DNA from 3 places in the Listeria sp. ILCC792 genome. Region 1 is predicted to be linked to each of the others. Evidence: riboswitches for the same ligand, from Rfam matches in the RefSeq annotation. Region 1 holds a riboswitch; each other region holds the start of a gene.
What was found. A riboswitch is a leader RNA that binds a small molecule or an ion and turns the genes downstream of it on or off. The one in region 1 is predicted to bind S-adenosylmethionine.
Positions count from the first base shown of each region.

Region 1 (2,264 bases):
TATTGGAGTTTTGTTGGTGTCGCCATTTATTGAAGCGCCGCTACATAAATTTGGATTTAAGCCGATTATTGTGGTTGGCGGGGGATTAGTTGCGGTGGCGCTATTTTTGTTCCCGATGTGGTTTAATTTGTATTTTTGGTTTTTGCTGCGTCTTGTTATTGGTGTGGGGGATCATATGCTACATTTTTCGTCGCAAACTTGGATTGGAGCTACGACGGAACCGAGCAAACGTGGCAGGAATATGGCGATTTATGGCTTGTTTTTTTCACTTGGATTTGCGGTTGGACCGCAGCTTGTGAATTTGATGGATGTAAGTCCTAATTTGCCATTTTATATTTCCGGTGTGTTAGTTCTCTTGGCGTGGGGATTAATTTTGACGCTGAAAAATGAATTTATTTCGGAAGGGACGGAAATTCGCAAAATTTCTTTTTTCGATAGTATGAAGCGTTTTTCTGATGTGATGAAAATTGCTTGAGTAGCGATGATACCACCCTTTTTATATGGTGTTTTGGAGACGGGTTTAAACGCGACTTTCCCAATTGTGGGGCTTAGGTTTGGGATTGAAACATATATGATTACGTTTATTATTTCTGCTTTCTCGGTAGGGACGATTTTGTTTCAGGTTCCAATTGGGATTTTTAGTGATCGGATGGGGCGCGGGCGCGTGTTGCCAATTTTAACGTTTTTAGGTGGTCTCGTTTTCTTCCTAACAGCATTTGTTTCGAGTAGTGTGCTTTTTATTGTGATTTTCTTTGTGCTCGGGATACTTGTGGGATCGCTTTATTCACTTGGGCTTTCATATATGACGGATTTGACGCCGCTTGATCTTCTTCCTGCTGGAAATATTTTGGTGGGGATGTGTTTTAGTGTGGGGAGTATTTTGGGGCCGAGTGTAGCGGGGGCTTTGATTACTATGGTCGGCCCGAGGAGCTTTTATTTTACGATTGCTCTGCTTCTTATTTTGGGAGGAATTTTATTATTTTCAAAAAAAAGATTGACAGCATAGATTTATTTTTGGTATTATGATTTCAATACATTTGATATGTAAATTAAATATGAAACTCTTATAACGAGTGGTAGAGGGACTGGCCCGATGAAACCCGGCAACCTTTCAAGTTTTTTGAAAAGGTGCTAAATCCTGCAAAGCATGTTGCTTTGAAAGATAAGAGAGAACTAATTTTTCGTTTATTTTCGAATTATTTTAGCCTCTCTATCTAGGGAGGCTTTTTCGCGTCATAAAAAAGAGAGGATGAGGTAAATGGTAAAAGTACTTAGTTCAAATTTAGGGTATCCACGTCTTGGAGAGAATCGCGAATGGAAAAAATCGTTAGAAAATTTTTGGAATAACAAAATTTCAGAAGATACACTTCTTTCTGAAACAAAGGCGATTCGATTGGCTGCTTTAAACAAACAGAAAGAAAAAGGGATTGAGATTATTCCGGTCAATGATTTTACACTGTACGACCATGTGCTTGATTTGAGTGTGGCGTTTGGTGTGATTCCGAAACGTTTTGGGAATTTTACGAACGAGGTGTCGCTACGTACATATTTTGACATCGCGCGCGGGAACGATACGGCGGTTGCTTCTGAGATGACGAAATGGTTCAACACGAATTACCATTACATCGTTCCAGAGCTTGACGATGTGGAGCCGAAACTCTTAGAGAATAGGGCGCTAAAAGCTTATTTAGAAGCGAAAAAGGAGCTAGGTATTGATGGAAAGCCGGTCATCATTGGGCCAATTACTTATTTGAAACTTGGAAAAGGTGCCGATAAAAATGATTTCGCGAGTTTAGTTCAGAAGTTCTTACCGCTTTATAAAACGATTATTGAAGAGCTAGATGCGGCGGGCGCGAAATGGATTCAACTAGACGAACCAATTCTTGCGACGAGTTTAGCAAAAGAAGAAGTAGCACTTTTTGAAGAGGTGTACGCGGAATTACGCGCAGCGGCGCCACATGCGAAATTGATTTTGCAAACGTATTTTGAAAGTGTGGACGCGTATGAGGCGGTTGTAAAATTGCCGGTGGATGCGATTGGACTGGATTTCGTTCACGACCATGGTGAGACGCTTGAGAGAATTCAAAAATTTGGTTTTCCAGATAATAAATATTTGGCGGCGGGAATCATTGATGGGCGCAATGTTTGGCGGGCGGATGTTCAGGCGAAACGTGCGGAGCTTGAAATTTTAACGCGACTTGTGCAAAAGGATAAACTGATTGTACAGCCGGCGAGTTCGCTACTGCATGTTCCGGTGACGAAAA
Region 1 is NZ_FYBO01000014.1:2,409-4,672, forward strand. Features, by position in the region: partial or broken gene CFS60_RS12465 (MFS transporter) at 1-1,006, shown strand, start outside; SAM riboswitch class I at 1,062-1,169, shown strand; gene metE (5-methyltetrahydropteroyltriglutamate--homocysteine S-methyltransferase) at 1,259-2,264, shown strand, end outside.

Region 2 (2,264 bases), on a different contig from region 1:
AAAGCTTCCGGAATTAAAACTTTACCGATGATGGTGAAAAGATTTGCGCCCATCGCTTTAGCTGCCTCAATTACACCTTTATCTACTTCTCTAAAAGCAATTTCTACCATGCGGGCATAGAATGGTGCAGCAGAAATAATTAAAGCGGGTAGTGCGGCTTTTGGTCCAATAATCGTTCCAACGAGCGTTTTTGTCATTGGTAAAAGTAGCACGATTAGGATAATGAATGGAATCGATCGGAATACGTTTACGAGTATTGCTGTAATCCAATATAAAATTTTGGCAGGCATTCCTTCATTTCGATTCGTTAAAAAGAGCAATAAGCCGAGTAAAATACCAAGTATGAAAACAGCAACTAAAGAATAAAGTGTCATGTAGAGCGTTTCTTGCGTGTAGCCCCACATCAGTTGCCAGTCAACGTCTGGGAAGAGTTCCTTCATCCTTCAATCACCTCTGTTTCAATCTTCAAGTCGCGTAAATGCTGAATCGTATTTTCAATTTCCGCGTCGCTACCTTCAATTTGCACGTAAAGCGTCCCGTAAGCGCCGTTTTGCGTTTGCGTTAAGCTTCCGTGAAGCACGTTTAGCGACACATCATGTTGTTTTGCGACTTCCGAAATGACCGGCCTTGTCGCATTTTCACTCATGAAGAGCAGTTTAACGAGCTTGCCTTCCGAATAGTTTTCAAGCAGTAGGTGAATTAATTCTTCCGTTTCATCTGATTCTGTGACTTGTTCAATGAACCGCTTCGTCACAGGCTGTTTCGGATGTTTGAAAACGTCTAAAACGTCGCCTAACTCAACCACTTTCCCAGCCTCCATAACGGCAACTCGGTTACAAATTTTACGAATAACGTGCATTTCATGTGTAATAACGATAATCGTCAAATTTAAACGCTTGTTAATATCTAGTAGGAGCTCTAAGACTTCATCAGTCGTTTGCGGATCAAGTGCGCTTGTCGCTTCATCACAAAGTAGTACAGTTGGGTCGTTAGCCAGTGCCCTCGCAATTCCAACGCGCTGTTTTTGTCCACCGCTCAGTTCCGACGGGTAAGCATCTTCTTTACCCTCAAGTCCGACTAAACGGATAAGTTCGTTCACACGATTTTTTCGTTTTTGTCCGCGTACGCCTGCAATTTCTAGTGGGAACGCAATGTTGTCAAAAACGGTTCGCGACCATAGCAAATTGAAATGCTGAAAAATCATCCCAATTTTTTGCCGAGCCTTCCGAAGTTCTCTCCCGCGGATTTGGCTTACTACCTTGCCGTTTACGTCAACTTGTCCTGCTGTTGGAAGTTCCAAACCATTGAACAGTCGAATCAGACTACTTTTCCCCGCGCCAGAGTAACCGATGACACCGAAAATCTCGCCTTCTGCAATTTCCAAGCTAACGTCATCGACCGCCCGCACTTTATTTTTTCTTGTCGCATAATCTTTTACCACATTTTGGAGTGTTATCATTCGCTTCACCTTTTTCTCTCAATGTAAAAAGCCTTCCTGCATGAGCAGAAAGGCACGAATTTAGCGTTGTACGACTTTCTTCTCATCTTTCAGAACCAATCTGTTCTGTATGAATTAGCACCTTAAGTGTTTACTTAGGTTGCTGGGCTTCGTCGGGCATATCCCTCCACCACTCTGGATAAGAATTAAATTATAATTGGCGCGCTTGAAACGCGTCCTGTTTTTTCATATTACATTTAGAACGCTGTTTTGTCAACAGTAAATTTCAGATTTATGTATCGAGGAAATGCTTTCGGATAATCCGGGGCTCGTTTGATAAGTATAATAAAAGACAGCAATGACCGTTAAAATAGCAATCGACATAATAAAAAAGCTTTTCTTTGTCATTTTTTCCCCTCCTAGCTTAAATTTTACTTCCTTAAGCTAAAAACGCGGGAAAGAAATGGGAAAGAAAAGCTAAAGATTGAATCAATATGAGCTTGAAATTGCTCGTTTAAATTAATGGTAATTTCACGGTAAATGTTGTCTTATGATGTTTACTTGTCGCCATCACAAGGCCGCCGTGGCGTTCCACGATTGATTTTGCAATCGCAAGGCCAAGACCCGTGCCTGTCGTCGTACGATTTTTATCGACTTTATAAAAGCGGTCGAACAAATGTGGCAAATCAAGCGCGGGAATTTCCTCACCGTAATTAATGACATCAATCACCGCAAAGTCTTCTTCTTTTCGGGCAACTAAATCGATATGTTGATTGCCTTCCCCGTATCTAAGGGCATTTGAAAACAAGTTTTCAAAGAGGCGCAT
Region 2 is NZ_FYBO01000006.1:86,985-89,248, reverse strand. Features, by position in the region: gene CFS60_RS08200 (methionine ABC transporter permease) at 1-440, opposite strand, end outside; gene CFS60_RS08195 (methionine ABC transporter ATP-binding protein) at 437-1,459, opposite strand; SAM riboswitch class I at 1,539-1,644, opposite strand; gene CFS60_RS14055 (hypothetical protein) at 1,712-1,846, opposite strand; gene CFS60_RS08190 (cell wall metabolism sensor histidine kinase WalK) at 1,953-2,264, opposite strand, start outside.
Region 2: linked by a shared signal. The riboswitch ahead of CFS60_RS08195 (methionine ABC transporter ATP-binding protein) and the one ahead of metE (5-methyltetrahydropteroyltriglutamate--homocysteine S-methyltransferase) in region 1 are both predicted to bind S-adenosylmethionine.

Region 3 (2,264 bases), on a different contig from region 1:
ATCAGCCACTTTATCCATAATGGCAATTTGAACGAGATGTCCTTCGCCTTCTCCAATTTCAAATTTAATATTTGCGCCGTATGGCTTAGGTGCATTTTTTTTGACGAAGTTTTTTACGGTTTCAATTGGGATTTTCCAGTCTTCTGTGCCATGCCAAATATAAAGCGGGCGTCCCGCTAAGGTTTCTGGCTTTCCATCCAAATCGTAGTTTTCTTGCCAAGCGAGTAAATCCGCATAATCACTCGGGAGTTTAATTTGGCGTTCACTAGCCCGGCTAATGGTGCGGGCGCGAAAACTGAGTGGGCTTGGTTCGCCCATGATGCAAGCTGCTGCCTTGATTTCAGGGTGATGCGTTAGGAGCGCGCACGTGGTAATGCCGCCCATCGAAACGCCGCCGACAAAAATTTCTGTCGTGAGACTTTGCGCCAAATAATGGTCGCGAATAAATTCGTATTCTGCTAAATTTCCTTGAATGCTGTTCCAAAATGTTAAGGAAATGACCGAGGACACAGTTTGGTGGCGCTCACCGTGGTTTGGCGCGTCCGGAAGGCACACCCTGAACCCTCGACTCGCTAGCTTTCTCCCCTGTGTTAAAACGAGTTCTTTGCTTGTCTGCCAGCCATGATAATAAATCGCTAAAGGTAGCGGCTTGTCTACGCTCGTCTTACTCGTAATTTCCAAAACTGGAATATCGTGAATTTTTCGTTTAACAATCTTAAATTTCATTTCCAGCACCCCTACTCCATTTTATCAGCCTAAAAAACAGAAAAACAACTTTTCCGCCTGCTTGACAAATTGTCTGAACACGCTTATGATTAAACTTAATTTCATATGTTTTCTTATCAAGAAAGGCGGAGGGACTGGCCCGATGAAGCCTTAGCAACCGGACAAATGATCACGGTGCTAATTCCAGCAGTTAATTCTGAAAGATAAGTCGGTAGTCGTTCTTACATATCTACCCCTTCTGGCTTATTTTTTGCTAGGAGGGGTTTTTTGCACGCTCCGCACGTATCAACTTCATGAAAGGGTGTCTAAAAATGGGATTAAAACAACAATTATTATTTCAAAAAGAAGCTTTTATTTTGGAAAACGGAGCAAGACTTCAGCCGATTGAAATCGGTTATGAAACCTACGGAACACTAAATGATGATAAAACAAATGTGATTTTGCTTGAACATGCACTTACCGGAACCGCCCATGCGGCGAAGCATCACGAAACTGACGCACCAGGCTGGTGGGACGATTACATTGGCCCAGGAAAAGCACTCGACACAAAGCGCTATTTTATTATTTGCACAAACGTATTTGGCGGCTGTAGCGGCTCGACAGGCCCTTCGTCCGTCAATCCAGACACAGGCGCACAGTATCGCCTATCATTCCCACGTTTTAGTGTAAAAGATATCGTTCGCGTTCAATATGAACTCATCAAAACGCTTGGCATCACAAAATTAAAAGCCGTCATTGGTGGATCAATGGGCGGCATGCAGGCAACGGAATGGGCTGTGAGCTACTCGGACGCCGTCAGTTCCGTCATCAATATCGCCTCACCACTTGCGGCAAGCCCTGATGCCATCGGATTTAATCTTATCCAGCGAATGGCGATTTTAAACGACCCTGAATTCAACGATGGCAACTATCTCACACAACCAGAAGGCGGCCTCGCAACCGCTCGCATGGTTGGCATGATGACGTATCGCACAAGCGAACTTTTCTCCCAGCGCTTTGAACGCTTCACAGTGGACGAAAGCTCAAAAGACACCTTCTCCAAAGAACATTTCCAAATCGAATCCTATTTACAATATCAAGGTGACAGCTTTGTCGAACGCTTTGACGCTAACAGCTACCTTTATTTGACAAAGGCGATTGACCTGTTCGATGTCATCCGCAGTCAAGACGGGGCAGCGCCATCTTATACGCACATTCAAGTGCCTTACCTTTTAATTGGCATTACGTCCGACCAGCTTTTCCGCATTCGCGACCTAAGACGCGATTTCGAACTCTTAAAAACAGCTGGCGTCCCAGTTTCCTACCACGAAATTGATTCCGACTACGGACACGACGCCTTTTTAGTCCAATCCGAAGTCCCAAAATTCGCCCCAATCCTATCCGAGTTTTTGCTTCAAAAAACAGAAGAGAAGGCATTTTAGCCTTCTCTTTTTTGGTATTCCCTTTTCAGCAAGCCACCCAATTTATGGAAATCGCTACCCGTCACAGAACCCTTCAACACGAGCAAACTATCTTCCGTCAAAATGTCGCGCAAGAGG
Region 3 is NZ_FYBO01000008.1:44,346-46,609, reverse strand. Features, by position in the region: gene CFS60_RS09525 (alpha/beta fold hydrolase) at 1-726, opposite strand, end outside; SAM riboswitch class I at 837-936, shown strand; gene CFS60_RS09520 (homoserine O-acetyltransferase) at 1,038-2,147, shown strand; gene CFS60_RS09515 (Mur ligase family protein) at 2,144-2,264, opposite strand, start outside.
Region 3: linked by a shared signal. The riboswitch ahead of CFS60_RS09520 (homoserine O-acetyltransferase) and the one ahead of metE (5-methyltetrahydropteroyltriglutamate--homocysteine S-methyltransferase) in region 1 are both predicted to bind S-adenosylmethionine.